DNA from 3 places in the Klebsiella africana genome. Region 2 is predicted to be linked to each of the others. Evidence: predicted binding sites of a transcription regulator. Region 2 holds the regulator's gene; each other region holds the start of a gene.
What was found. Region 2 encodes sigma-54, which starts transcription at its own class of promoters, with help from an activator protein. Its sites were predicted from a motif close to GTTGGCACANNTTTCGCTNT; they were not measured.
Positions count from the first base shown of each region.

Region 1: a site for sigma-54 is predicted at 7,808-7,827, ahead of norV (anaerobic nitric oxide reductase flavorubredoxin). Genes of this name have one in related genera too.
Region 3: a site for sigma-54 is predicted at 7,080-7,099, ahead of glnA (glutamate--ammonia ligase). Genes of this name have one in related genera too.

Region 1 covers NZ_CP084874.1:1,121,926-1,131,730, forward strand. The annotation lists gene LGL98_RS05485 (LacI family DNA-binding transcriptional regulator) at 156-1,169, shown strand; gene hydN (electron transport protein HydN) at 1,306-1,833, shown strand; gene hypF (carbamoyltransferase HypF) at 1,842-4,076, shown strand; gene LGL98_RS05500 (HoxN/HupN/NixA family nickel/cobalt transporter) at 4,073-5,086, shown strand; gene norW (NADH:flavorubredoxin reductase NorW) at 5,183-6,316, opposite strand; gene norV (anaerobic nitric oxide reductase flavorubredoxin) at 6,313-7,761, opposite strand; gene norR (nitric oxide reductase transcriptional regulator NorR) at 7,949-9,499, shown strand; gene gutQ (arabinose-5-phosphate isomerase GutQ) at 9,462-9,805, opposite strand, start outside.
Region 2 covers NZ_CP084874.1:528,492-538,296, forward strand. The annotation lists gene LGL98_RS02535 (Zn-dependent oxidoreductase) at 1-693, opposite strand, end outside; gene uxuA (mannonate dehydratase) at 991-2,055, shown strand; gene arcB (aerobic respiration two-component sensor histidine kinase ArcB) at 2,204-4,543, shown strand; gene elbB (isoprenoid biosynthesis glyoxalase ElbB) at 4,777-5,430, shown strand; gene mtgA (monofunctional biosynthetic peptidoglycan transglycosylase) at 5,427-6,152, shown strand; gene npr (PTS phosphocarrier protein NPr) at 6,216-6,488, opposite strand; gene rapZ (RNase adapter RapZ) at 6,485-7,339, opposite strand; gene ptsN (PTS IIA-like nitrogen regulatory protein PtsN) at 7,385-7,873, opposite strand; gene hpf (ribosome hibernation promoting factor) at 7,944-8,231, opposite strand; gene rpoN (RNA polymerase factor sigma-54) at 8,254-9,687, opposite strand; gene lptB (LPS export ABC transporter ATP-binding protein) at 9,735-9,805, opposite strand, start outside.
Region 3 covers NZ_CP084874.1:5,165,857-5,175,661, forward strand. The annotation lists gene LGL98_RS24805 (alpha-glucosidase) at 1-1,287, shown strand, start outside; gene LGL98_RS24810 (MFS transporter) at 1,333-2,715, shown strand; gene LGL98_RS24815 (MFS transporter) at 2,762-4,144, shown strand; gene ompL (porin OmpL) at 4,231-4,923, shown strand; gene typA (ribosome-dependent GTPase TypA) at 4,985-6,808, opposite strand; gene glnA (glutamate--ammonia ligase) at 7,187-8,596, shown strand; gene glnL (nitrogen regulation protein NR(II)) at 8,785-9,805, shown strand, end outside.

The sequences.
Region 1 (9,805 bases), 590 kb from region 2:
TTAATTGCACAAGAAATAAAAAAACAGGATCTAAATTTTGTGATTTTGATCGCGAAGCGTCGCCGTACGCCGGATCGCGGTGATAACAGGGGAGGGCTGTAAAAGCGAGAAACGTGCAGTACACTGCCTGCAACGTTTGCAACAGGAAGAATCACATGGCAACGATGCTGGAGGTCGCAAAGCGCGCGGGCGTATCGAAGGCGACCGTTTCGCGGGTGCTGTCGGGCAACGGCTATGTTAGCCAGGAGACCAAAGACCGGGTGTTTAAGGCGGTGGCGGAGAGCGGCTACCGGCCCAATCTGCTGGCGCGCAATCTGGCGACCAAAACCACGCAAACCCTCGGTCTGGTGGTGACCAATACCCTGTACCACGGCGTCTATTTTAGCGAGCTGCTGTATCACGTGGCGCGGATGACGGAGGACAAAGGACGACAGCTGATCCTGGCCGACGGCAAGCACAGCGCGCAAGAGGAGCGGGAGGCGATCCAGTATCTGCTGGATCTGCGCTGCGATGCGATCATCATCTACCCGCGCTTTCTTACCGTCGATGAGATGGACGAGATCGTTGAGAACCACTCGCAGCCGATTATGGTGCTCAATCGCCGCCTGCGCCGCCACGCCAGCCACTGCGTCTGGTCCGATCAAAAAGCCTCGGCGATGCGGGTGGTGGAGCGGCTGATTGCGCTTGGCCATCACGATATCGCCTTTATTACCGGCTCTCTTGATTCGCCCACCGGCGTCGAACGCCTTGCCGGCTACAAAGACGCGCTGGCTGGCCACGGCATCGCCCTGAACGAGGCGCTTATCGCCGAGGGGCGCTGGACGCCGGAAACCGGCGCTGCGGCGGTGGAGAGTCTGCGTCAGCGCGGGGTGACCTACAGCGCACTGGTGGCGAGCAATGACGATATGGCCATCGGGGCGATGAAGCAGCTTCACCAGCTGGGCGTTAAGGTGCCGGAGCAGGTTTCGGTGGTGGGGTTTGACGATATTGCTCTCGCGCCGTATATGGTGCCGTCGCTCGCCAGCGTCCGGGTGCCAGTGACGGAGATGATTAAAGAGAGCATCAATCGCCTGATATTTATGCTGGATGGCGGGGAGTTCAACTTTCAGCAGAGCTTCCCCGGGGCGTTGATTGAACGCGAGTCGCTGGTGGCGGGTCCCTGCGCCTGACGTCGTCAGCTGTCATCGTCATTCCTGACGATGACAGCAAAGCGCGACTATAATAGTCATTTAAATCAACATATTAAAAACTTGGAACGTATTATGCATACTCCGGCGCGTAACCTTCTTACTGCTGGAGAAATGGATGAACCGTTTCATTATCGCCGATGCGAGCAAATGTATCGGCTGTCGCACTTGCGAAGTGGCCTGCGTGGTATCCCATCAGGAACATCAGGACTGCGCCTCCCTGACGCCTAACACCTTTCAGCCGCGTATTCACGTGATCAAAGGGGTCAATGTCTCGACGGCAACCGCCTGCCGTCAGTGTGAAGACGCCCCCTGCGCCAACGTCTGCCCGAACGGCGCCATCAGCCGCGATAAAGGCTTTGTTCATGTGATGCAGGAGCGCTGCATCGGCTGCAAAACCTGCGTCGTCGCCTGCCCGTACGGGGCGATGGAGGTGGTGGTGCGGCCGGTGATCCGCCATAGCGGCGCCGGACTGAACGTCGTCGCGGAAAAAGCCGAAGCCAACAAGTGCGATCTCTGCTTCCACCGCGAGAGCGGCCCGGCCTGCATGGAAGTCTGCCCAACGCACGCCCTGGTGTGCGTTGACCGCAACAAGCTGGAGCAGATGAATATCGAGAAACGTCGCCGTACAGCGCTGGCCTGGTAAGTCGTGGCATGAACGGGGTGCAAATCCGCATTCGCGGTAAAGTGCAGGGGGTCGGTTTCCGCCCCTTTGTCTGGCAGCTGGCCCAGGCGCAGAGCCGCTGCGGCGATGTCTGTAATGACGGTGACGGCGTACTGGTGCGGTTGGCCGGGGGCGACGATGGGTTTATCACCGCCCTGGCTGACCACTGCCCGCCGCTGGCGCGGATCGACAGTACCGCCTGCACCCCCTATCGCTGGGCGGCCACGCCGCAGGATTTCACCATTCGCGCGAGCGGGACGGGACGGATGCGGACTCAGATCGTGCCCGATGCCGCGACCTGTCCGGCGTGCCTTGCGGAGATGAATGATCCCCGGGCGCGCCGTTATCGCTACCCCTTTATCAACTGCACCCACTGCGGGCCGCGGTTGACTATTATTCGCGCCATGCCTTACGACCGGCCTTTCACCGCAATGGCGCCGTTCCCGCTCTGTTCCCCTTGTGAGGCGGAATTCCGCGATCCTGCCGATCGCCGTTTTCATGCCCAGCCGGTGGCCTGTCCAGACTGCGGGCCGCGCCTGCAATGGCGGACAGAGGGGGAAACGCTGGACGGCGAGGCGGCGCTGCAGGCGGCTATCGCCCGGCTGGCGGCGGGGGACATCGTGGCGATAAAAGGCATCGGCGGCTTTCATTTGGCCTGCGATGCCGGTAACCCCGCTGCCGTTGCCGCGCTGCGGGCGCGAAAACACCGCCCGGCAAAACCGCTGGCGGTAATGCTGCCGACGGCAACGGGGTTACCCGCCGCCGCCGCCGCGCTGATGGGCTCCCCGGCGGCGCCCATCGTACTGATTGCAAAAGCGCAGGTCTCCGGCCTGTGTGACGAGATTGCGCCAGGACTTGCGGAAGTAGGGGTGATGCTGCCGTCTAATCCGCTGCAGCATTTGCTTCTGCAGGGTCTGGCGCGCCCCATCGTAATGACCTCCGGCAACCTTAGCGGCCGTCCGCCAGCGTTAAGTAACGCTCAGGCGCTCAACGACTTAGCCGACATTGCCGACGGCTTTCTCTTGCATAATCGCGATATCGTGCAGCGGATGGATGATTCGCTGGTGCGGTCGAGCGGTGAAATGCTGCGCCGCGCCCGGGGCTATGTCCCGGATGCGCTGCCGCTACCGCCGGGGCTACGAGACATCCCGCCGCTGCTGGCTCTCGGCGCGGATATGAAAAATACTTTCTGCCTGGCGCGCGGCAGCGAAGCGGTGCTGAGCCAGCACTTTGGCGATCTTGGCGAGGAAGGCGTTGAACAGCAGTGGCGCTGCGCCCTGCAGCTGATGCAAAGCATTTACGCGTTTGTGCCGCAGCGGGTGGTGGTTGATGCCCATCCCGGCTATCGCTCAACGCAGTGGGCGGCCTCCCTGCCGCTGCCGGTGGAGACGGTGCTGCATCACCATGCTCATGCCGCGGCGTGCCTGGCCGAGCACCGCTGGCCACTTGATGGCGACGACGTTATCGCCCTGACTCTCGATGGTATTGGCATGGGCGAAAACGGTGCGCTGTGGGGAGGGGAGTGCCTACGGGTCAACTATCGCGAATGCGAACATCTGGGCGGGCTGCCGGCCGTCGCGCTGCCGGGGGGCGACCTGGCGGCGCGCCAGCCGTGGCGAAATCTGCTGGCCCACTGTCTGGCCTTTGTCCATGACTGGCAGGATTATCCGCAGACCGCCCCCCTGCGCCAGCGCAACTGGCCGCTGCTGGCGCAGGCCATCGAACGCGGGATTAATGCGCCGCGCGCCTCATCCTGCGGACGGCTGTTTGATGCCGTTGCCTGTGCGCTGGATTGTGCGCCGGAGAGCCTGAGCTATGAAGGCGAAGCGGCCTGTCGGCTGGAAGCGCTGGCCGCCAGCTGCCCCGGCGTCAGCCACCCGGTTACGCTGCCGTGGCGCGACGACGCGCTGGACATGGCGATCTTCTGGCGACAATGGCTGAACTGGCAGGCGACCCCGGCGCAGAAAGCCTGGGCATTCCATGACGCCCTGGCCTGTGGGCTGGCGGCAATGGCCCGCGACCGCGCTACCGCCCGCGGCATCGACACGGTGGTTTGCAGCGGTGGGGTGCTGCATAACCGCCTGCTGGCGGCGCGATTGACCTTTTATCTGGCGGATTTTACTCTGCTGTTTGCGCAGCAGTTGCCGGCCGGCGACGGCGCAATCGCCTATGGTCAGGCGGTGATCGCCGCCGCCCGCGGGCAGGCTCAAGGAACACAATCATGATAATGACAGTTTTACGCCAGCAGCCGCGCGCCGCGGGTCTGGTGTTGGGGTTGATCGCGGCGAACTTACTGGCCTGGTGCTGGGCGCTGCAGGCCTTTGGCGACAGCGGCGCGCTGATGGCCGCCAGCCTGCTGGCCTGGGGCTACGGCCTGCGCCACGCGGTGGACGCCGACCATATCGCGGCGATTGATAACGTGACCCGCAAGATGATGCAGCAGGGACGGCGGCCTTTCGCCGTTGGGGCGTGGTTTTCGCTGGGCCACTCATCGATTGTGGTGCTGGCCTCGGCGGCGATTGCCGCTACCGCCACGGCCTTCAGCGCGCAGATGAGCTGGCTGCACGACACCGGCAGCGTCATCGGCACCGCCGTGTCGGCCCTGTTTTTACTGGCGATGGCCTTTATCAACCTGGTGATTTTACGCAGCGTGTGGCGCAGCTTTCGGGCGTGGAAGCGCGGGGAGCCGGTGAGCGATGAAATTGTTAGCGGTGGCGGGGTGATGAGCTGGCTGTTTGGTAAAACCTTTCGTCTGGTCAGCCGCAGCTGGCAGATGTACCTGGTCGGCTTCCTGTTCGGCCTCGGTTTTGATACTGCCACTGAAATCGGCGTATTGGGTATCTCCGCCGCCGGCGCGTCGAGCGGCATTTCTGTTTGGTCGATTATGGTCTTTCCGGCGCTGTTCGCCAGCGGTATGGCGCTGGTGGATACCCTCGATAACGTGCTGATGGTCGGGGCCTACGGCTGGGCGTTCAGCAAGCCGCAGCGCAAGCTCTATTACAACATGACCATTACCGGTACCTCGGTAGTGGTGGCGCTGTTTATCGGCGGTCTGGAGGCGCTGGGCCTGCTGATGGATAAGTTTGCGCTCAGCGGTGGAATATGGCGCTGGGTGGGGGCGTTAAACGACAACCTCGGCGACGCCGGGTTTGTGGTGGTCGGGCTGTTTGTCGCCTGCTGGGCGCTGTCGGTGCTCAACTATCGCTGGCGTGGCTACGATAATCTGGCGCGTTAGGCTGGATATTTTCCCGGCTTGCGCTGCGCTTAGCCGGGCTACCAGGACAATACCGTAGCCCGGCTAAGGCGTTTACGCCGCAAGCCGGGAAAACCATCAACTCACCAGTTGCTTGAGCAGCGCAAAGGCTTCCTTCATTTTATCTTCGCTCACCACGAAGGCGCGCAGCTGATTTTCGGCATCCAGCCCTTTCGCCACCAGCCCCTCTTTGGCGGCCACGATATTCCACGTCAGATCGTCGCGGCGGGTGTCGCCGGCCAGATGCAGCGGCAGCTCCGGCGTTTTCACTTTTACCAGCATTGGCGGCAGTTTGAGTTCCCCCGCCTGCGCCAGCAGGTTTTTACTCAGGCACATGGCACTGAGTAAAATCGGCTGCAGGAACGGCAGTACCACGCCGTTGATTTCCGCGCAGTCGCCGAGGGCATAAATCGCCGGGTCGCTGGTTTGCAGCTGGTTATTGACCACAATACCGCGGTTAATTTGCAATCCGGCGTGGCGCGCCAGCGAGGTTTCCGGGCGCAGGCCAGCGGCGGCCACCACCGCATCCACGGTTATCGTGCGCTGGCGATCGAGATTGACGCGAATGCCGTCGGCGGTTTGCTCCAGCCCCTCCAGCTGCGTTTTCAGCATCAGATGTACGCCCATCTCGGTGAGCCGATGCTGCAGGCGGCTGCTGGCTTCCGGCGGCATCAGCGCCGCCAGCACGCTGGCGGAGTTATCAACCACGGTTACCGCTTTGCCGGCCCGGCAGAAATCCATCGCCAGCTCGCAGCCAATCAGGCCGCCGCCGACGATCAGCACCCGCCTGGCATCGCGGAGCTGGCTCTGCGCTGCGCCATATTCGCGCTGGCTATTGAGCGTTAGCATCAGTTCGCGCCCCGGTACCGGCGGGATAAACGGCGCCGCGCCGGTGGCCAGCACCAGTTTGTCGTAGCGCCACTGGTTATCCTGGCTCTTCACTAACCGGTTTTCGGCGTCGATATCGCTTACCCAGGTATGGGGAAACAGACGCAGATTGTACTGCTCGGCGAACTCGCCGGCGCTTTGCAGGGTCAGATCGTCGGCCTTCTGCCCGCGGCTGATGACATGGCTGAGGTCCGGTTTGTTGTACTCATCCATGCTATCGGCGGCGATTAACGTCAGCGGGATTTGCGTATCCTGCTTACGGATATTTTTCACCAGCTGGCGGGCCGCGAAGCCCGAGCCGATGATGACGATGCCATCACTCATTTTGCCTCCGTCGCCAGTACGTCAAAGACATCTTTGCCAAGAGAACACTCAGGGCAGAGGAAATTGTCCGGCACTTCATTCCACGGCGTACCCGGCTGTACATCCTGGTTAGGTTCGCCTTTCGCCGGGTCATAGACCCACTGGCACACGCTGCACTGCATCATGGGACCGAGGTCAGCGGCCGCGGCGGCGGCGCAGACGCAATCCTGTGGTTCCGGCGTTGTCGCTGCTTCAGCAACCGGCAGCGGAGAGAGGGCCCACTGGCGGGCGATGTCGCGACCGTGTTGGCGGCACAGTTCCAGCGCGTCGATATCCGGGCGCCATTTGGCTTTCAGGCTCAGCGACATCTCAAAACCGGCATCCTGCAGGCGGGTGGACAGGCGGTCTACCGCGCCGCCGCTCCAGCCGTGCGAGCCAAAGGCGCTGGCGCGTTTATTGCGAAAACGCAGCCCGGTCATCTCTTCCACCAGCCCGGCGATTTTCGGCATCATCACGTTGTTCATGGTGGAGGTGCCCACCAGTACGCCTTTCGAGCGGAAAACGTTGGTCAGAATGTCGTTTTTGTCGCTGCGGGCGACATTGAAGATTTTTACCGCCACCCGCGGGTCAACTTCGGTGATCCCCTGGGCAATGGCGTCCGCCATCATACGGGTGTTGTTGGACATGGTGTCGTAGAAAATCGTGATGCGATCTTCCTGGTAATCCGCCGCCCACTCGAGGTATTTTTCGACGATTTGCGTCGGGTTATCGCGCCAGACCACGCCGTGGGAGGTGGCAATCATCTCCACCGGCAGGTTGAAGCCGAGGATTTCAGTAATTTTCGGCGTCACCAGGCGGCTGAACGGCGTCAGAATGTTGGCGTAGTAGCGCTGGCACTGTTCGTACAGTTCAATCTGGTCCACTTCATCGTTGAACAGGTGTTCGTCGCAGTAGTGCTGGCCGAAGGCGTCGTTGCTGAACAGCACCGCGTCACCGGTCAGGTAGGTCATCATGCTGTCAGGCCAGTGCAGCATCGGCGTTTCCACGAAGATCAGCTGTTTACCATTACCGATATCGAGAGTATCGCCGGTTTTCACCACGTGGAAGTTCCACTCAGGATGATGATGATGGCCGTTGATCGAGTCGATGGCGTTGGCGGTGCAGTAGATCGGCGTATCCGGGATCTGCATCATCAGTTCGGTCAGCGCGCCGGCATGATCCTCTTCGGCGTGGTTAATGACGATGTAGTCGAGGTCAGCGAGATCGATTTCGCTGCGCAGGTTCTGCACGAACTCGCGGCTGAATTTATGATCGACGGTATCGATCAGCACGTTTTTTTCCTCGCGAATGAGATAGCTGTTGTAGCTGCTGCCGCGCAGCGTTTTATATTCGGTGCCGTGGAAATCACGCACTTCCCAATCGCGTTGGCCAACCCAAAGAATGTTATTTTTAACCACAATAGACATAGCAACCTCAATCAATACAGTGTGTTTAAATTCAGTTGATTGGCTTATATCAAGTTGCGTGCCAACTTTTTAATTAATTGATAATTATCTGTTTTTTATTTTTTCCGATTTTAGTTGTTGTCAAAATGACAATGGTTAAAATAGTCGATATGACAATGTGTATTGTCAAAATGACAATGGAGCGGCAATGAGTTTTTCCGTCGACGAGCTGGCGAGAATCGCCATTGATTTACAAAGCGATATTGGTCACACCGACCGTTTTTCGCGCCTGATTACCACCCTGCGGCAGATCCTCGGCTGCGATGCTTCAGCGCTGCTGCGCTATGAGGCGCATCAGTTTGTGCCGCTGGCGATCGATGGCCTGGCGCAGGATGTGCTAGGTCGGCGCTTTGCTCTGGAAGGACACCCGCGGCTGGAGGCGATTGCGCGCGCCGGGGATGTGGTACGCTTCCCGGCGGATAGCGACCTGCCCGACCCCTATGACGGCCTGATCCCCGGTCAGGAGAGCCTCAAAGTCCATGCCTGCGTGGGACTGCCGCTGTTTGCCGGGCAGACGCTGATTGGCGCGCTGACCCTTGATGGCATGGATGCCGACCGTTTCGATAGCTTTAGCGATGAAGAGCTGCGGCTAATTGCCGCGCTGGTGGCCGGGGCATTGAATAACGCGCTGCTTATCGCCCGCCTCGAGGCGCAAAACGTCCTGCCGGCGCAGGCGGTGAATTACCCGCTGCCGGAACGTCAGGAGATCATCGGCCTGTCGGCGCCCATGCTGCAGCTGAAAAAAGAGATCGATATCGTCGCCGCCTCGGATTTAAACGTGCTGATCAGCGGCGAAACCGGCACCGGTAAAGAGCTGGTGGCGAAGGCGGTGCATCAGGGGTCGCCGCGAGCCGCCAATCCGCTGGTGTACCTCAACTGCGCGGCGCTGCCGGAAAGCGTGGCGGAGAGCGAGCTGTTCGGCCATGTGAAAGGGGCATTTACCGGGGCTATCAGCAACCGCAGCGGTAAATTTGAGATGGCTGATAACGGCACCCTGTTCCTTGACGAAATCGGCGAACTGTCGCTGGCGCTGCAGGCGAAACTGCTGCGCGTGCTGCAGTATGGCGATATTCAGCGCGTCGGCGATGACCGCAGCCTGCGGGTCGATGTGCGGGTGCTGGCGGCGACTAACCGCGATCTGCGCCAGGAAGTGGTGGCAGGGCGCTTTCGCGCCGATCTCTATCACCGCCTGAGCGTCTTCCCGCTGTCGGTTCCGCCGCTACGCGAGCGGGAAAACGATGTGGTGCTGCTGGCGGGCTATTTCTGCGAGCAGTGCCGTCTGCGGATGGGGCTGGCGCGGGTCATTTTGGCTGAGGCGGCGCGAAACCGGCTGCAGCAGTGGTCCTGGCCGGGCAACGTGCGCGAACTGGAGCATGCTATTCACCGGGCGGTGGTGCTGGCGCGGGCCACCCAGGCCGGTGATGAAGTGGTCCTGGAGCCGCAGCATTTCCAGTTTGCGGTGGCGGCGCCGATGTTGCTGACTGACACAGCGGCAGCGGCGCCCGCGACGGGAAACGTCAATCTGAGCGAGGCGACCGACTCTTTTCAGCGAGAAGCCATTAGCCGTGCGCTGGAGGCGAACCAGGGCAACTGGGCGGCGACCGCCCGCGCGCTGGAACTGGACGTCGCCAACCTGCATCGGTTGGCGAAACGTCTGGGTCTTAAAGGATCCCCGCCTGGTAAAAGTTCTGCAGGTTGATGGCACCGACCAGTTGGCCGTTTTCATCTACGACCGGCGCGGCGCTGATTTTGTGTTTCATCAGCCGCTCTTTGGCTTCCACCGCGCGGCTCTCCGCCTGCAGCGTCACGCCGTTGCGGGTCATCGCCTGCGTGACGCCATCGTCTAACGTGCCGCCGCCTACCAGCCAGCGGCGCAGGTCACCGTCGGTGAAAACGCCCTGCACGCGGTTGGCTTCATCGCAGACCGCCACCAGGCCGAGTCCGGTGCGGCTGAGTTCAAGCATGGCGTCCATGACGTTGGCCTCGGTATTGACCCGCGGCACTT
Region 2 (9,805 bases):
CAGCGTCGGGGCTAGCTGCCGCTGCGCCAGCTGTTCCGCGAGCGGCAGGTCAGTGTTATCGAGCGTCAGATCGGCGCCGTTTTCCCGGGCCATCTGCAGACGTTCGGCAATGCGATCCACGACGATCACTTGCTTAACGCCATATACCCCCTTCAGCGCCTGAATGATCGTCAGCCCCATCGGGCCAGCGCCGTACACCAGGGCAATATCCTGCGCCGTGGGCTGCAGCTGGGCGGTAATATTTGCCGCGATGGTAAAAGGCTCAACCATCGTTGCCTGACGATCGGTGATTGCCTCGGGGATGCGCCAGGCGTTTTTCGCTGGCACGCAGGCGTAGTCGCTAAATCCCCCGTCGCGGTGAACCCCGATGACCTGGAGCTGCGTACAGACATTCGGCCTTCCTACCGAGCAAGGATAACAATGGCCGCAACTGACAACGGGGTCCACCGCGACACGCTCGCCGATGCGTGCCGAAGAGACCTGCTCACCTACGGCGTCGATGATGCCATAGAATTCATGGCCGATGACGCGGGGATATTTCGCGAAAGGGTTATGGCCGTGATAGATGTGTACATCGGAACCACAGATCCCGGCAAAAGCAATTTTCACCCGTACTTCATGGGCACCCGGAACCGGAACTGGACGAGATTCAATGTTCAGTTGGCCTGGCTCTTTGACGACGACGCTTCTCATTTTGATTCCTTCCATTGTCTTTTTTCTGAACAAATTACGCTATTTTTATTACCATACAAGTATGCAAAAAATCATAATCAGGCCTGGATCACATTTGAGAAAGCTCGGCAGAAAAAGCCATGGCATGATTAATCTATTGAAATGAATTGAAAAAAATTATGAATATGTCCTGAAGAGCCCGCGCGGTAAATCGGGCAGCAGGAATGTGATCGCTATCACGACAGTTAAAACGCATTTGATTATGATTACTGGTATGGTAGTAGGGTATAAATACAAATTTTAAAGCAGGTGATAACGATGCAGATGACAATGCGCTGGTTTGGGCCAGAAGAAGATAAGGTTTCATTAGAACATATTCGCCAGGTGCCTGGTGTTGAGGGGGTGGTCGGCGCACTCTACGACGTCGCGGTGGGTGAGGTATGGCCGGTGGATAAAATTGAGCGTCTGGTCGGCCAGGCGCATGCCGCAGGCCTGAAAATGGAAGTCATTGAGAGCGTCAACATCCATGATGACATCAAAATCGGCCTACCCACCCGTGAGCGCTATATTGCCAACTACCAGCAGACCATCCGCAACCTTGCCCGCTTTGGCGTTAAAGTCATCTGCTATAACTTCATGCCGGTTTTCGACTGGATGAAGACGGATATGAACTACGTCCTGCCGGATGGTTCGTTGACGATGGCTTTTGAGAAGAAAGATATCGATAAGCGGCTGGAAGACGTGGTGAAGGAGGTGCTGGAAAACTCAAACGGCTTCGCCTTGCCGGGCTGGGAGCCGGAACGGCTGGCGGAGGTGCAGACCCTGTTTGCCAAATATAGCGCGGTAGATGACGAAAAGCTGCGGGAGAACCTGGTCTATTTTCTGCAGGCGGTTATCCCGGTTTGCGAAGAGGTCGGGGTGAAAATGGCGATCCACCCGGACGATCCGCCGTACTCCATTTTTGGCCTGCCGCGGGTGGTAAAAAACCGCGACGATCTGGACTGGCTCTGCCGGGCCGTCGATTCGCCCGCCAATGGCATCACGCTCTGCACCGGCTCGATTGCCGAAGATCCAGATAATGACGTATACGCTATCCTGGCCGAATTTACCCGGCGTAAGCGCATTCATTTTGCCCACGTCCGCAATATTAAGCTGATACAGGATAAAGATTTTTACGAGTGCGCCCATCCGTCAGAATACGGTTCTCTGGATATGTACAAAGTGATGCAAGCGCTGTATGACAACGGGTTCGACGGCTATATTCGCCCGGATCATGGCCGCTTCATTTGGGGCGAGACCGGACGGCCGGGCTATGGCTTATACGACCGCGCCCTCGGCGTGACCTACCTGAAAGGACTCTGGGAGGCATTAAGCAAGCGTTAATCCCTTTCCTGATCCCCCTCTTTTTTGCGGCTGGTTCGCCTCGGCAACCAGCCGTCGCACCGTGTCCTTCCCGCATTTTTTGCACAACTTACAGCGCATTGCTCAGAATTGAGTATTATTGTGCGGAGTTGTCGTGAAGGAATCCCTTATGAAGCAAATTCGTATGCTGGCGCAGTATTATGTCGACCTGATGATGAAGCTGGGTCTGGTCCGCTTTTCGATGCTGTTGGCTCTTGCGCTGGTGGTGTTGGCCATCGTGGTACAGATGGCGGTTACCATGGTGCTGCATGGCCAGGTGGAAAGCATCGACGTTATCCGCTCTATCTTCTTTGGCCTGCTGATCACGCCTTGGGCGGTCTATTTTCTCTCAGTAGTGGTGGAACAGCTTGAAGAGTCCCGCCAGCGTCTTTCGCGGCTGGTGGATAAGCTGGAGGAGATGCGCGAACGCGATCTGAAGCTGAACGTACAGCTGAAAGATAACATCGCGCAGTTGAATCAGGAGATTAGTGAACGTGAAAAGGCGGAAGCCGAGCGTGAGACCACCCTTGAGCAGTTGAAGATCGAGATGAAAGAGCGTGAAGAGACGCAGATCCAGCTCGAACAGCAATCCTCCTTTCTGCGCTCCTTCCTTGATGCCTCCCCGGACCTGGTGTTCTACCGCAATGAGGATAAGGAGTTTTCAGGCTGTAACCGGGCGATGGAGCTGTTGACCGGCAAAAGTGAGAAACAGCTGATCCACCTCAAACCGCAGGACGTCTATAACGAAGAGGCGGCGGAAAAGGTGCTGGAGACCGACGAGAAGGTATTCCGCCACAATGTATCGCTGACCTATGAGCAGTGGCTGGACTATCCCGATGGCCGCAAAGCGTGCTTTGAAATCCGCAAGGTCCCCTACTACGATCGCGTCGGTAAGCGTCGCGGCCTGATGGGCTTCGGCCGCGATATCACCGAACGTAAACGCTATCAGGACGCTCTTGAGCGCGCCAGCCGGGATAAAACCACCTTTATTTCCACCATCAGTCATGAGCTGCGTACCCCGCTAAACGGGATCGTCGGGCTGAGCCGTATTTTGCTGGATACCGAACTGACCAGTGAGCAGGAAAAATACCTGAAAACTATCCATGTCTCGGCGGTGACGCTGGGGAATATCTTCAATGATATTATTGATATGGACAAAATGGAGCGCCGCAAGGTTCAGCTCGATAACCAGCCGGTGGACTTCACCAGCTTCCTTGCCGACCTTGAAAACCTATCTGGCCTGCAGGCCCAACAGAAGGGACTACGTTTCGTACTGGAGCCCTCGTTACCGCTACCGCATAAAGTGATCACCGACGGTACGCGTCTGCGGCAGATCCTGTGGAATCTTATCAGCAACGCCGTGAAGTTTACCCCTCAGGGCGGCGGGGTGAACGTCCGCGTGCGCTATGACGAAGGCGATATCCTGCACTTCGAAGTGGAAGACTCCGGAATTGGTATTCCTGAAGCGGAACAGGACAAAATTTTCGCCATGTATTACCAGGTCAAAGACAGCCACGGCGGCAAACCGGCCACCGGCACCGGGATTGGTCTCGCCGTCTCGCGTCGTCTGGCGCGTAATATGGGCGGCGATATCAGCGTTACCAGCCAGCCGGGCAAAGGGGCGACCTTTACGCTTACCGTCCATGCGCCTGCCATTGCGGAAGAAGTGGAAGATACGCTGGCGGAAGACGACATGCCATTACCGGCGCTCAACGTGCTGCTGGTGGAAGACATTGAGCTCAACGTTATTGTGGCCCGTTCAGTGCTGGAAAAACTGGGTAACAGCGTTGATGTGGCGATGACCGGGAAAGCCGCGCTGGAGATGTTCGAGCCAGGCGAATATGACCTTGTGCTGTTGGATATTCAGCTACCGGACATGACCGGCCTGGATATTTCCCGTGAACTGAAACAGCGCTTTGCCGCTGACGAGCTACCGCCACTGGTGGCCCTGACCGCCAACGTGCTGAAGAATAAGAAAGAGTACCTCGACGCCGGGATGGACGATGTGCTGAGCAAGCCGCTATCGGTGCCTGCGCTGACGGCCATGATCAAAAAATTCTGGGATGCGCCGGATGAGGAGACGCAGGACGCGCCGGCGACCGATCGGCATAAAGCCGATGCGGTGCTGGATACCGATATGCTGGAGCAATACATCGAGCTGGTCGGGCCGAAGCTTATCAACGATGGTCTCGCGGTGTTTGAGAAGATGATGCCGGGTTATATGTCGGTTCTGGAGTCTAATTTAACCGCCCGCGACCAAAAAGGAATCGTCGAAGAGGGCCATAAAATCAAGGGCGCGGCAGGTTCTATCGGACTGCGCCACATCCAGCAGCTGGGCCAGCAGATCCAGACTCCGGATCTGCCTGCCTGGTCTGATAATGTCGCTGAATGGGTTGAAGAGATGAAATCCGAGTGGCAAAACGATGTAGCGGTGCTGAAGGCGTGGGTGGCGAAAGCCAGCAAAAAATGACCCCGGACAGACCGGGGTGCGCGAATACTGCGCCAACACCAGGGAACTGGTGGTTGAGCCAGTGTTGTTTGAGTGATGTTGTTACGTGGCGCAACCGAAGAAGTGGATTGCTCGCTCATTAAGATAGCAAAGCTTAACTAATTTGTTACATGAATCAGTAAAATATGTGAAGCATAGCGAGTTAATCGACATTTTTGACTGGTTTCAGCGAGTTGCATGGAGGAGCGAAAGCGATGAAAAAAATTGGTGTGGTACTGAGCGGCTGCGGCGTGTACGACGGCAGTGAAATCCATGAGGCAGTTATTACCCTGCTGGCGATCGCGCGTAACGGCGCGCAGGCAGTATGCTTTGCGCCCGATAAACCGCAGCGCGACGTCATCAACCATCTGACGGGTGAGCCGCTGATGGAACAGCGCAACGTGCTGATTGAAGCGGCGCGTATCGCCCGCGGTGACATCCTGCCGCTGGCGCAGGCGCGTGCGGAGACGCTGGACGCGCTGATCGTCCCTGGCGGCTTCGGCGCGGCGAAAAATTTAAGTAGCTTCGCCGCCGAAGGCAGCGAATGCCTGGTGGATCCCGAGCTGCGGGACCTGGCGCTGGCGATGCATCAGGCCGGCAAGCCGCTGGGCTTTATGTGCATTGCCCCAGCGATGCTGCCGAAAATCTTTGCGTTTCCGCTGCGGATAACCATTGGGACCGATCTTGATACCGCCGATGTGGTGGAAGAAATGGGGGCAGAGCACGTGCCTTGCCCGGTCGATGACATCGTGGTGGATGAAGACAACAAAGTGGTCACCACGCCGGCGTATATGCTGGCGGAGGACATTGCGCAAGCCGCCAGCGGAATTGAGAAGCTGGTGGCCCGCGTGCTGGCGCTGAGCGCATGAGGCTCCGCGTTGCGCCCCTTGCGCTGTTAAAACGTTTGGTGCTGCGCCTGCTACTGATCGCCGCTGTCTTCTGGGGCGGGGGTATTGCGTTGTTTAGCGTGCTGCCGGTACCGTTTTCGGCGGTGATGCTTGAGCGGCAGGTGAGCGCCTGGCTGTCCGGCGATTTCCATTATCTGGCGCATTCCGACTGGGTCGCCATGGATAAGATCTCTCCGTGGATGGGGCTGGCGGTGATGGCGGCCGAAGATCAGAAGTTCCCGGAACACTGGGGATTTGACGTATCGGCGATAGAGAAAGCGCTGGCGCACAATGAACGTCACGAGACGCGGATTCGCGGCGCGTCAACGCTGTCGCAGCAGACGGCAAAGAACCTGTTTTTATGGGATGGCCGTAGCTGGCTGCGCAAGGGGCTGGAGGCCGGGCTGACCATCGGCATAGAAACCGTGTGGAGTAAAAAGCGGATCCTGACCGTCTACCTGAATATTGCCGAGTTCGGCGATGGAATATTTGGTGTGGAAGCGGCCGCCCAGCGCTATTTTCATAAACCTGCCAGCCAGTTGACGCCGGGTGAAGCGGCGCTGCTGGCCGCGGTGCTGCCAAACCCGATCCGCTATCGCGCCGATGCGCCCTCGGGCTATGTGCGCAGCCGCCAGGCCTGGATCCTGCGCCAGATGCGACAGCTGGGAGGGGAAGGGTTCATGCGCGAGCATAAGCTCTATTAACGGGTTAATCCGGCGCCGGGGCTGGTACAGTCTCCAGTCGTCCGTCGCCGGGAAGCGTCACGTTTAGTCTTCGTCAAAGCCAGCGTTAAACAGGGCAATCACCGCGGCGAGGGCTTCCACTTCCTGCGGACCGCTGGCCTCCACCTCTATCTGTCGCCCTTTCGCCGAGTCCAGCATCAGCAGGGCAATCACGCTGTTTGCCTCCGCCTCGGTTCCTTCATCGTTGCGCAGCAGTACTTCGGCATCGAAATTCTGCATCAGCTCAAACAGCTTCATCGCCGGGCGGGCGTGCATGCCCAGCTTATTGGTGATCTCAACGGTCTGCTTTACGGTCATGATTTACGTTTTTCCAGCGTCCGATGACGAGACTGCACGTTCTTGCCGCGCGAGCGGAAGTAGTCAGCCAGTTGTTCAGCAATATAAACCGAACGATGTTTACCGCCGGTGCAGCCAATGGCCACCGTCAGATAGCTGCGATTGTTGGTCTCCAGCATCGGTAACCATAGCTCAAGATAGCTCCGGGTCTGGTAGATAAAGTTGTGCACTTCGGTATGCCGGTCGAGGAAGGCGGCTACAGGTTTATCCAGACCGGTCATCGGGCGCAGTTTCGGATCCCAGTGCGGGTTGGGCAGGAAGCGCACGTCAAAGACGTAATCGGCATCGATCGGGATACCGTGCTTAAAGCCGAAGGATTCGAAGACCATCGTCAATTCACGCTCGCGTTTGCCTAACAGGCGAGTACGCAGCATCTCGGCCAGTTCATGCACCGACATTTCGGACGTATCGACGATCAGATCGGCGCGGGAGCGCAGGGGCTCCAGCAGATCGCTCTCTTCGTCGATGGCGCTTTCCAGCGACAGATTCTTGCTCGACAGCGGATGCAGACGACGGGTGTCGCTGTATCGGCGAATCAGGGTATTGCGGTCGGCATCGAGAAACAGCAGCTGCGGCGAAAAGCATTCCGGCAGATTCTGCATCGCCTGCTCGAAGATCTCCGGTGATTCCGGCATGTTACGCACGTCGATGCTGACGGCCGCGGAGATATTGCGGTCAGCCAGCGACCGCGCCAGGTCTGGCAACAGCACGACCGGCAGGTTATCCACGCAGTAAAAGCCCATATCTTCCAGCGCTCGCAGAGCGACGGATTTCCCCGAGCCCGAGCGGCCGCTGACGATCATCAGTACCATGTACCGTTTCTCCTCAGTACGATAAAGGATAAGGTGCGACTGCCGTTATGCGTCATCGCTGCTTCCTGCTTCGGTGATGATCTCATACAACTCTTCATCGCTCTGCGCCGCGCGCAGGCGACGGCAAATCGCTTTGTCCGCCAGCCGTTTGGCCACCAGGGAGAGCGTATGCAGATGAGTCTTTGTCTGGTCGGCCGGCACCAGCAGCGCGAACAGCAGATCAACAGGCTGATTGTCGATCGCGTCGAAGGCGATGGGGGTTTCCAACTGGACAAAAACACCGACAGCACGCAGCGTATCCTCTTCCAGTTTACCGTGAGGAATGGCGATACCATTGCCGATCCCGGTACTGCCCATTTTTTCACGGGTGAGGATCGCTTCGAACACCACCTGCGGCGGCAAACTTAACTGTTTGGCGGCCAGTTCGCTAATGATTTCCAGAGCACGCTTCTTGCTCTGGCAGTGAACCTGGCTACGGGTACATTCCTGGTTCAGGACGTTGCTCAGTTGTAGAGCCGAATCGTTGTTCATCATAATTTCACCTGAGCGCCCCCGCGCCCGCCGCCGATGGTACCTAGCAGCGGACGCAGAGGGGCCCGGACAATTAGTGTTGTTTTAGTTTATCTTTGTGCTTCGTTAACTGTCTTGCCAGCTTATCAATAAGACCATCGACAGCTGCATACATATCCTGCCCTTCCGCACTGGCATGGATTTCGCCACCGTTGACATGCAGATTCGCGTCCGCAATTTGCGTCACTTTCTCTACTTTTAACACAATATAGACCTGATTGATCCGGTCGAAAAATTGCTCCAGCTTGCTGAACTTCGCTGTAACGAAGTCGCGCATGGCGGGAGTGATCTCGACGTTGTGTCCTGTAATGTTGAGCTGCATAGTGTCTTCCTTATCGGTTGTGTCAGACCAGTTGTTTACGCTGGTTTGACGGCGGGATGGATAAAGACTCTCTGTACTTTGCGACAGTGCGGCGCGCCACCATGATACCCTGCTCGGACAGCATGGAAGTGAGCTTGCTGTCGCTCAACGGCTTCGCGGGGTTTTCCGCGGCGATTAACTTCTTCACCAGCGCACGAATGGCCGTCGACGAGGCTTCGCCGCCGCCTTCGGTATTCACATGGCTGGAAAAGAAATACTTCAGTTCAAAAATACCGCGCGGACTGTGCAGATATTTTTGCGTGGTCACACGGGAAATCGTCGATTCATGCATCTCGACGGCCTGGGCGATATCGGCCAGCACCATCGGCTTCATATACTCTTCACCCTGCTCGAAAAAAGCCTGCTGTTGTTCAACGATGCAGCGGCTGACGCGCAGCAGGGTATCGTTGCGGCTTTCCAGACTTTTAATCAGCCAGCGGGCTTCCTGCAGATTGCTACGAATGAACTGGCCGTCGGCGTCATTGCGGGCGTTGTTGCCCATGGCTGCATACTGTTGATTAATTTTCAGCCGGGGAATGCTGTCGGCGTTGAGCTCCACGGTCCAGCGGCCGCTGACCTTGCGCACCAGCACATCCGGGATGACATATTCCGGTTCGCTGGTCTGAATGGACTGGCCAGGACGCGGATCCAGGGACTGGATCAGGTTCACCGCCTCTTTCAGCACCTCTTCTTTCAGGCGCGTCACCCGCATCAGGGTGCGGAAATCATGGTTTGCCAGCAGATCGAGATGATCGCTGATAATCAGCCGAGCCTCTTCCAGCCACGGCGTCTCTTTGGCGAATTGCGACAGCTGGATCAGCAGGCAGTCGCGCAGATCTTTTGCCGCGACGCCAACCGGATCAAAACGCTGGATGCGCTTCAGGACCGCTTCCACCTCTTCCAGGCCGATCTCGTCATCGCCGATGCTGTCGACGATATCTTCAATCTGAACGGTGAGGTAGCCCGTATCGTCGACGGCGTCGACGATGGAGGTGGCAATTGCGCGGTCGGTGTCGGTGAAAGGCGTCAGCTCAACCTGCCACATCAGGTAATCCTGAAGCGTCTGGGTGGTTTCACCTTGATAGACAGGTAGTTCGTCGTCCTGATAGTCGACGCCGTTACCCGACGGCGTGCCGGCGGTATAGATCTCATCCCAACTGGCATCGAGGGGCAGCTCGTCGGGCATCTCTTTTTGCTCAAGCGCATCGACGGTATCGAGGGACTCGCGGTCCTCCACCTCTTTTGCCTCTACCTCGTCGTGAAGATCGGTTTGCTCAAGCAACGGGTTACTTTCCAGCGCTTGCTGGAGCTCTTGCTGGAGTTCTAACGTGGACAACTGCAGCAAACGAATCGCCTGCTGCAGCTGCGGCGTCATGGCAAGCTGTTGGCTAAGCCTTAATTGCAAACCTTGCTTCATGTTCAGGGTAAATATCTCCGGCTAAAACGTCTGTAACCTCTACCCTATCAGAGTCTGAAGTCTTCCCCAAGATACACGCGCTTAACCTGCTCATCTTCGAGGATCTGCTGCGGTGTAC
Region 3 (9,805 bases), 610 kb from region 2:
GACTGGATTTACGACGGCGTCACGCTAGGTATTCAGGGCGGCACCGAGGTTTGCCAGAACAAACTGGACACCATGCGCAACGCGGGCGTGAAGGTGAACGGCATCTGGGCGCAGGACTGGTCCGGGATCCGTATGACCTCCTTTGGCAAGCGCGTGATGTGGAACTGGAAGTGGAACAGCGACAACTACCCACAGCTGGATAGCCGTATTAAGCAGTGGAAAGAAGAAGGCGTGCAGTTCCTCTCGTATATCAACCCGTACGTTGCCAGCGATAAAGATCTCTGCGCCGAAGCGGCAGAACGCGGCTATCTGGCAAAAGATGCCGCTGGCGGTGACTACCTGGTTGAGTTCGGCGAGTTTTACGGCGGCGTGGTCGATCTGACTAACCCGGAAGCCTACGATTGGTTCAAAGAAGTCATCAAGAAGAACATGATTGAGCTTGGTTGCGGCGGCTGGATGGCAGATTTTGGTGAATACCTGCCGACCGATACGTATCTGCACAACGGCGTCAGCGCCGAGATCATGCACAACGCCTGGCCTGCGCTGTGGGCGAAATGTAACTACGAGGCGCTACAGGAGACCGGCAAGCTCGGCGAGATCCTGTTCTTTATGCGTGCGGGTTACACCGGCAGCCAGAAGTACTCCACCATGATGTGGGCGGGCGACCAAAACGTGGACTGGAGCCTTGATGATGGCCTCGCTTCGGTCGTCCCTGCGGCGCTGTCGCTGGCGATGACCGGCCACGGCCTGCACCACAGCGATATCGGCGGCTACACAACCCTGTTTGAGATGAAGCGCACGAAAGAGCTGCTGCTGCGCTGGTGCGACTTCAGCGCCTTCACCCCGATGATGCGCACCCACGAAGGTAACCGCCCTGGCGATAACTGGCAGTTTGATGGCGATGCAGAGACTATCGCCCACTTTGCCCGTATGACCACCGTCTTCACCACCCTGAAACCGTATCTCAAACAAGCCGTTGCGCAGAACGCCGCCTCCGGCCTGCCGGTGATGCGCCCGCTGTTCCTGCACTACGAAGACGATGCGACAACCTACACCCTGAAATATCAGTACCTGCTGGGGCAAGATCTACTGGTTGCACCGGTTCACGAGCAGGGTAAATGCGACTGGACGCTGTATTTGCCAGAAGACAGCTGGGTCAACGTCTGGACCGGTGAAACTCACCAGGGTGGCGAAATTACCGTCGATGCACCCATTGGCCAGCCTCCCGTCTTCTATCGCGCGAAGAGCGAGTGGGCATCACTGTTTGCCACTTTACGCCACATCTAATACGGCTCGCCCGCGGGGAGACTCGCGGGCAAACGGAGAATAACAATGAGTCAAAATTCAGCTAATCCGGCAACCCTACTCTTGCCTTTTAAAGAAAAACTCGCCTATGGGCTGGGTGATTTAGGTTCCAATATCCTGCTGGACATTGGCACGCTCTATTTACTCAAATTTTATACCGATGTCCTTGGTTTACCGGGAACTTACGGCGGTATTATTTTCCTTATCGCCAAGTTTTTTACCGCATTTACCGATATGGGCACCGGGATTATGCTCGATTCGCGGCGTAAAATCGGTCCAAAAGGTAAATTCCGTCCATTCCTGATTTACGCAGCTTTCCCGGTTACGCTTCTGGCTATCGCTAACTTTGTCGGCACGCCGTTTGAAATCACCGGCAAAACGGTGATGGCGACGGTGCTATTTATGCTGTACGGACTGTTCTTCAGCATGATGAACTGCTCTTATGGCGCGATGGTACCCGCGATAACGAAAAACCCGGATGAGCGCGCTTCGCTTGCCGCCTGGCGTCAGGGCGGCGCGACGCTCGGCCTGCTGCTGTGCACCGTCGGCTTTGTGCCAGTGATGAACCTGATCGAAGGCAACTCGCAACTGGGTTATATCTTCGCCGCCACGCTGTTCTCCCTGTTCGGCCTGCTGTTTATGTGGCTGTGCTATGCGGGAGTTAAAGAGCGCTACGTCGAAGTTAAGCCCGTTGATGCGGCGCAAAAGCCGGGGTTACTGCAATCCTTCCGCGCCATCGCTGGCAACCGCCCGCTGTTTATTCTGTGCATTGCCAATCTCTGTACGCTCGGCGCGTTTAACGTCAAGCTAGCGATTCAGGTCTATTACACCCAGTACGTCCTGAATGACCCCATCCTCCTCTCCTGGATGGGATTTTTCAGCATGGGCTGTATCTTTATTGGCGTCTTTTTAATGCCCATGATGGTCAGACGCTTTGGTAAGAAGAAGGTTTATATCGGCGGCCTGCTGATTTGGATTGCGGGCGATCTACTCAACTACTTCTTTGGCGGCGGGTCGGTCAGTTTTGTTGCTTTCTCCTGTCTGGCCTTCTTTGGTTCGGCGTTCGTCAACAGCCTGAACTGGGCGCTGGTCTCCGACACGGTGGAATATGGTGAATGGCGCACCGGCGTGCGTTCTGAAGGTACTGTGTACACCGGATTTACCTTCTTCCGTAAAGTGTCGCAGGCGCTGGCTGGCTTCTTCCCCGGCTGGATGCTGACCCAGATTGGCTATGTGCCCAACGTGGTGCAATCGGCGGGTACCGTCGAAGGCTTACGCCAGCTGATTTTTATTTATCCGTGCGCGCTAGCGGTGATCACCATCGTGGCGATGGGCTGTTTCTACAACCTTAACGAGAAGATGTATGTCCGTATCGTTGAAGAGATAGAAGCCCGTAAACAACCTGTCTGATAATAATAATGAATAGCGCCCTACGGGGCGTTATTGAGGAGCGATTATGTCTGACCATGATCCGCTAACGCTAAAACTGAGCCTACGGGAAAAATGCGCCTATGGCGTGGGTGACTTCGGCTCAAATTTGATGCTGTGTATCGGCACGCTGTATCTGCTTAAATTTTATACCGATGAACTAGGGATGCCTGCATATTACGGCGGGATCATCTTTCTGGTAGCGAAGTTCTTCACTGCCTTCACCGATATGCTGACCGGCATATTACTGGACTCGCGGCGTAATATCGGCGCAAAGGGGAAATTCAGGCCTTTTATTCTGTATGCCTCATTCCCCGTCGCGCTGGTCGCCACAGCGCAGTTTTTAGCGACAGATTTTACGCTAACGGTGAAAACGGGGCTGGCGACGGTGCTGTTTATGTTGTTCGGTCTGTTCTATAGCCTGATGAACTGCTCTTACGGGGCGATGGTTCCCGCCATCACTAAAAACCCGCACCAGCGCGCAGAACTCGCCGCGTGGCGACAGGGCGGCGCAACCCTGGGCCTGCTGCTGTGTACCGTTGGCTTTATGCCCATTCAGGCGCTTTTTACAAGTTCACCTTCGCTTGGCTATCTGATTGCTGCGCTGATCTTCTCCGTTTGCGGGTTATTCAGCATGTGGTGGTGCTTTAGCGGGGTGAAAGAGCGCTATATTGAAATCGTACCGGATCATCATAAACCCAGTATTCTCAAGTCATTCTGCGCGATTTTCCGTAACCCTCCTCTGCTGGTGCTGTGTATTGCTAACCTGTGTACGCTGGCGGCATTTAACATCAAGCTGGCGATTCAGGTTTATTACACCCAGTACGTACTGAACGATATCCATCTGCTGTCATGGATGGGCTTTTTCAGTATGGGATGCATTCTGGTGGGTGTTTTTCTTGTCCCCACAACGGTGAAGCGCTTCGGTAAAAAGCAGGTTTACCTGGGTGGACTGGCATTGTGGGCCATAGGCGATGTGCTGAACTTTTTCTGGGGAAGTACATCATTTTTATTTGTGACGTTCTCCTGCATGGCCTTCTTTGGCACTGCCTTCGTTAACAGTCTGAACTGGGCGCTGGTTCCGGATACGGTTGATTACGGTGAGTGGAAAACGGGTATTCGTGCGGAAGGGTCGGTTTATACCGGTTATACCTTTTCACGAAAAATTTCCGCAGCGCTTGCTGGGTTCTTGCCAGGAATTATGCTGACGCAAATTGGTTATATCCCCAATGTTGCGCAAAGTGAAACTACGCTACTCGGTTTACGCCAGCTTATTTTCCTCTGGCCCTGCAGTCTGGCGATTATCGCGGCATTCACTATGGGCTTATTTTACAAGCTCAATGAAAGCCGTTTTGCTTTTATTATCGAGGAAATTGGCCAACGAAAAAAACAACACAACCCGGTATTGTGAATAACTAAAAGACCTCTTTTTTAATTATTGCCGCTCTATCCATTTTAATGGATAGCGGCTCCCCTACGTTAAAAAATGGATTTATTATGAAAAAAATAAACGCGATACTTCTGTTAACCTCTGTTATCTCTACCTCTGCGTTTGCTGGTGCTTATGTGGAAAATCGCGAGGCGTATAACCTTGCATCCGATCAGATGGAGGTCATGCTGCGCGTTGGCTATAACTTTGATATGGGCGCTGGCTTGATGCTCACCAACACCTATACTCTACAACGCAAAGATGAGTTAAAGCATGGCTATAACGAAATCGAAGGCTGGTATCCGCTATTCAGACCAACGGATAAATTAACGATTCAGCCGGGAGGGCTAATTACCGACAAGAGCATTGGCTCCAGCGGTGCGGTTTATCTGGATGTGAATTACAAATTTACCCCATGGTTTAATCTGACCGTGCGTAACCGCTATAATCACAATAACTACAGCTCAACTGACTTAAACGGTGAGCAAGATAATAATGATACCTACGAAGTAGGTACCTATTGGAATTTTATTATCACCGATAAATTCTCTTATACTTTTGAACCACACTATTTTACGCGGGTGAATGACTTTAATAGTAGCAACGGTAAAGACCATCACTGGGAAATTACCAATACCTTCAGGTATCGGATCAATCAAAACTGGCTGCCTTACTTTGAACTACGCTGGCTGGATCGCAATGTGGAGCCGTACCACCGGGAGCAAAACCAGATTCGCGCTGGGGTGAAGTATTTCTTTTAAGTTTTTTAGGCAAAAAAAAGCCGCTGATAATCAGCGGCTTTTTCATAGCAAGAAGCGTTAATTAATCTTCTTTAGAACCACGCATCGCGCGTTTACGGTCGTTCTCGGTCAGGTGACGTTTACGGATACGGATAGAGGTCGGAGTGACTTCTACCAGTTCGTCGTCATCGATGAACTCCAGAGCCTGTTCCAGGGTCATCTTAACCGGCGGAACCAGAACCGTGGCTTCGTCAGTACCGGACGCACGCATGTTGGTCAGTTTCTTACCGGTCAGGCAGTTTACGGTCAGGTCGTTAGAGCGGCTGTGAATACCGATGATCTGGCCTTCGTAAACTTCCGCACCGTGACCGAGGAACAGCTTACCGCGATCCTGCAGACCGAACAGCGCGAACGCTACCGCTTTACCCTGACCGTTGGAGATCAGCACGCCGTTGTTACGCTGGCCCACTTCGCCCGGACGAACGTCGTCGTAGTGGCTGAAGGTGGAGTACAGCAGACCGGTACCGGAGGTCATGGTCATGAACTCTGAACGGAAGCCGATCAGACCGCGGCTTGGGATCACGTAGTCGAGACGTACGCGGCCTTTACCGTCCGGATTCATGTTTTTCAGGTCGCCTTTACGCTCGCCCAGCGCCTGCATCACAGAACCCTGGTGCTGCTCTTCGACGTCCAGCGTCACGTTCTCGAACGGCTCTTGTTTACGGCCATCGATTTCACGGAAGATAACTTTCGGACGGGAAACCGCCATCTCGAAACCTTCACGACGCATGTTTTCAATCAGAACGGACAGGTGCAGTTCACCACGGCCGGAAACGCGGAACGCATCAGCGTCTTCGGTTTCTTCAACGCGCAGCGCCACGTTGTGTACCAGCTCTTTGTTCAGGCGGTCCAGGATCTGGCGAGAGGTAACGAACTTACCTTCTTTACCGCAGAACGGAGAGGTGTTGACGTTGAAGAACATGGAAACGGTCGGCTCATCAACGGACAGGGCCGGCAGCGCTTCGACATTCTGCGGGTCGCAGATGGTGTCGGAGATGTTCAGCTCGCCCAAACCGGTGATCGCGATGATGTCGCCAGCTTCAGCTACGTCGCTCTCGATACGCTCCAGACCCAGGTGAGTCAGCACTTTACCGACTTTACCGTTACGGGTTTTGCCTTCGCTATCGATGATAGTGACCTGCTGGTTCGGCTTCACTTTACCGCGTTTGATGCGGCCGATGCCGATGACGCCAACGTAGTTGTTGTAGTCCAGCTGGGAGATCTGCATCTGCAGCGGGCCGTCAAGGTCAACGTCCGGCGCCGGCACGCGATCGACAATCGCCTGGTACAGCGGGGTCATGTCGTCAGCCATGTCTTCGTGGTCCAGACCCGCGATACCGTTCAGCGCGGACGCGTAAACGATCGGGAAGTCCAGCTGTTCGTCGGTCGCGTCGAGGTTAACGAACAGGTCGAACACCTGATCGACAACCCAGTCCGGACGCGCGCCCGGGCGGTCAACTTTGTTAATGACCACGATCGGCTTCAGACCGTGGGCAAAAGCTTTTTTGGTCACGAAGCGCGTTTGCGGCATCGGGCCATCAAAGGCATCTACCACCAGCAGCACAGAGTCAACCATGGACATAACACGCTCAACTTCACCTCCGAAGTCGGCGTGCCCTGGGGTATCAACGATGTTGATACGGTAATCATTCCATTTGATTGCGGTGTTTTTCGCGAGGATGGTAATCCCACGCTCTTTCTCCAAATCGTTGGAGTCCATCACACGTTCTTGTGCTTCAGTACGTGCGTCGAACGTACCGGATTGCTGTAGCAGCTTGTCAACCAGGGTAGTTTTACCATGGTCAACGTGCGCGATGATGGCGATATTACGCAGATTTTCGATCACAACTTTGCCTCAGGCATTAGAAATAGCGCGTTATTGTACACGTATTAAGCGAAGGACTGAACAGGATCACAAACATCCTCCGCAAACAAGTATTGCAGAGTTTCTTTGTGACCGCTTTCACGGAGCGATAAAAGGGCACCGTAACAAAAATTGCACCAAAATGGTGCTCAATGTTCACACTGAGGCACTACTTTGGTGCATTATCTCCATCATGGTGCAGTCCTTTTGCACTATGGTGCGCATGATACAGCGTTTTATGGGGCATTTAAAAGTTGGCACAGATTTCGCTTTATATTTTTTAAGGCAACAACGCCACTTTTAAGCAGTATGAAGTTTTCGTTACCACGACGACAATGACCAATCCGGGAGAGTTTAAGTATGTCCGCTGAACACGTTTTGACGATGCTGAACGAGCACGAAGTGAAGTTTGTCGATCTGCGCTTCACCGATACCAAAGGTAAAGAACAGCACGTCACGATTCCGTCTCATCAGGTAAATGCCGAATTCTTCGAAGAAGGCAAAATGTTTGATGGCTCCTCGATTGGTGGCTGGAAAGGTATCAACGAATCTGACATGGTCCTGATGCCGGACGCGTCCACCGCGGTCATTGACCCGTTCTACGAAGAACCGACCCTGATCATCCGTTGCGATATCCTCGAGCCAGGCACTCTGCAGGGCTACGACCGTGACCCGCGCTCCATCGCGAAACGCGCTGAAGAGTATCTGCGTGCCACCGGTATCGCCGACACCGTCCTGTTCGGGCCGGAACCAGAATTTTTCCTGTTTGACGACATCCGTTTCGGCGCCTCTATTTCTGGCTCCCATGTCGCGATCGATGACATCGAAGGTGCGTGGAACTCCTCCACCAAATATGAAGGCGGTAACAAAGGCCACCGTCCGGGCGTGAAAGGGGGTTACTTCCCGGTTCCGCCAGTAGACTCTTCTCAGGATATCCGTTCCACCATGTGTATGATCATGGAAGAGATGGGCCTGGTTGTTGAAGCTCACCACCACGAAGTGGCTACCGCAGGTCAGAACGAAGTGGCAACCCGCTTCAACACCATGACCAAAAAAGCGGACGAAATTCAGATTTACAAATACGTTGTTCACAACGTCGCTCACCGCTTCGGTAAAACCGCGACCTTTATGCCGAAACCAATGTTCGGCGATAACGGCTCCGGCATGCACTGCCATATGTCTCTGGCGAAAAACGGGACTAACCTGTTCTCCGGCGACAAATACGCTGGTCTGTCTGAGCAGGCGCTGTTCTACATCGGCGGCGTCATCAAACACGCTAAAGCCATCAACGCCCTGGCGAACCCGACCACCAACTCCTACAAGCGTCTGGTCCCGGGTTACGAAGCGCCGGTTATGCTGGCTTACTCTGCCCGTAACCGCTCTGCCTCTATCCGTATTCCGGTGGTGACCTCTCCGAAAGCGCGTCGTATCGAAGTGCGCTTCCCGGACCCGGCTGCTAACCCGTACCTGTGCTTTGCGGCGCTGCTGATGGCTGGCCTTGATGGTATCAAGAACAAAATCCATCCGGGCGAAGCAATGGACAAAAACCTGTATGACCTGCCGCCGGAAGAAGCGAAAGAGATCCCGCAGGTTGCCGGCTCTCTGGAAGAAGCCCTGCAGGCCCTGGATGCTGACCGCGAGTTCCTGACCGCTGGCGGCGTGTTCACCAATGACGCTATCGATGCCTACATCGCCCTGCGTCTGGAAGAGAACGACCGCGTACGCATGACGCCGCATCCGGTTGAGTTCGAACTGTACTACAGCGTCTAATTTTGCTGTAAATCCAGGGTATGTCGTGTTGTGGCGCGAGATGCCCAGGATATTTTGTTGCCGTGGAAACTTTCAGCCCATCTCAGGATGGGCTTTTTTCTCCACCAACACGCTGATCTCACGAGCTTTTTACCGATAAAAAGCTATACTGCACTAAATTGGTGCACTCATTTTCAGGAGACTGTCGAATGGCAACAGGCACACTGCCCGATGCTGGGCAGATCCTTAACTCCCTTATCAACAGTATTTTACTGGTCGATGATGACCTGGCGGTGCACTTTGCCAACCCTGCGGCGCAGCAGCTGCTGGCGCAGAGTTCGCGCAAGCTGTTTGGCACCCCGTTACCTGAGCTATTGAGCTATTTTTCGTTGAATATCGGGCTGATGCAGGAAAGCCTGCAGGCGGGCCAGGGGTTTACTGATAACGAAGTGACGCTGGTTATCGATGGCCGTTCGCACATCCTGTCGTTGACCGCCCAGCGGCTGCCGGAAGGCTTTATTCTGCTGGAAATGGCGCCGATGGATAATCAGCGCCGCCTGAGCCAGGAGCAGCTGCAGCATGCGCAGCAGGTCGCCGCCCGCGACCTCGTCCGCGGCCTGGCGCATGAGATAAAAAATCCGTTAGGCGGCCTGCGCGGCGCGGCCCAGCTGCTCAGCAAAGCACTGCCCGACCCGGCGCTAACGGAATATACCAAAGTGATCATTGAGCAGGCCGACCGGCTGAGAAATCTGGTCGACCGCCTGCTCGGACCACAGCATCCGGGCATGCACGTTACCGAAAGCATCCACAAAGTCGCCGAACGGGTAGTCAAACTGGTTTCCATGGAGTTGCCGGACAACGTGAAGTTGGTCCGCGATTACGACCCCAGCCTACCGGAACTGCCCCACGACCCGGATCAAATTGAACAGGTGTTGCTGAACATCGTCCGTAATGCGCTGCAGGCGCTGGGGCCGGAAGGGGGCGAAATTGTTCTCCGCACCCGCACCGCTTTCCAGCTGACGCTGCACGGGGTGCGTTATCGCCTCGCCGCCCGTATTGACGTTGAAGATAATGGCCCGGGTATTCCGCCCCATCTCCAGGATACGTTGTTCTATCCAATGGTCAGCGGTCGCGAAGGCGGTACCGGCCTGGGCTTATCTATCGCCCGCAGCCTTATCGATCAGCACTCCGGCAAAATTGAATTCACCAGCTGGCCGGGTCATACCGAAT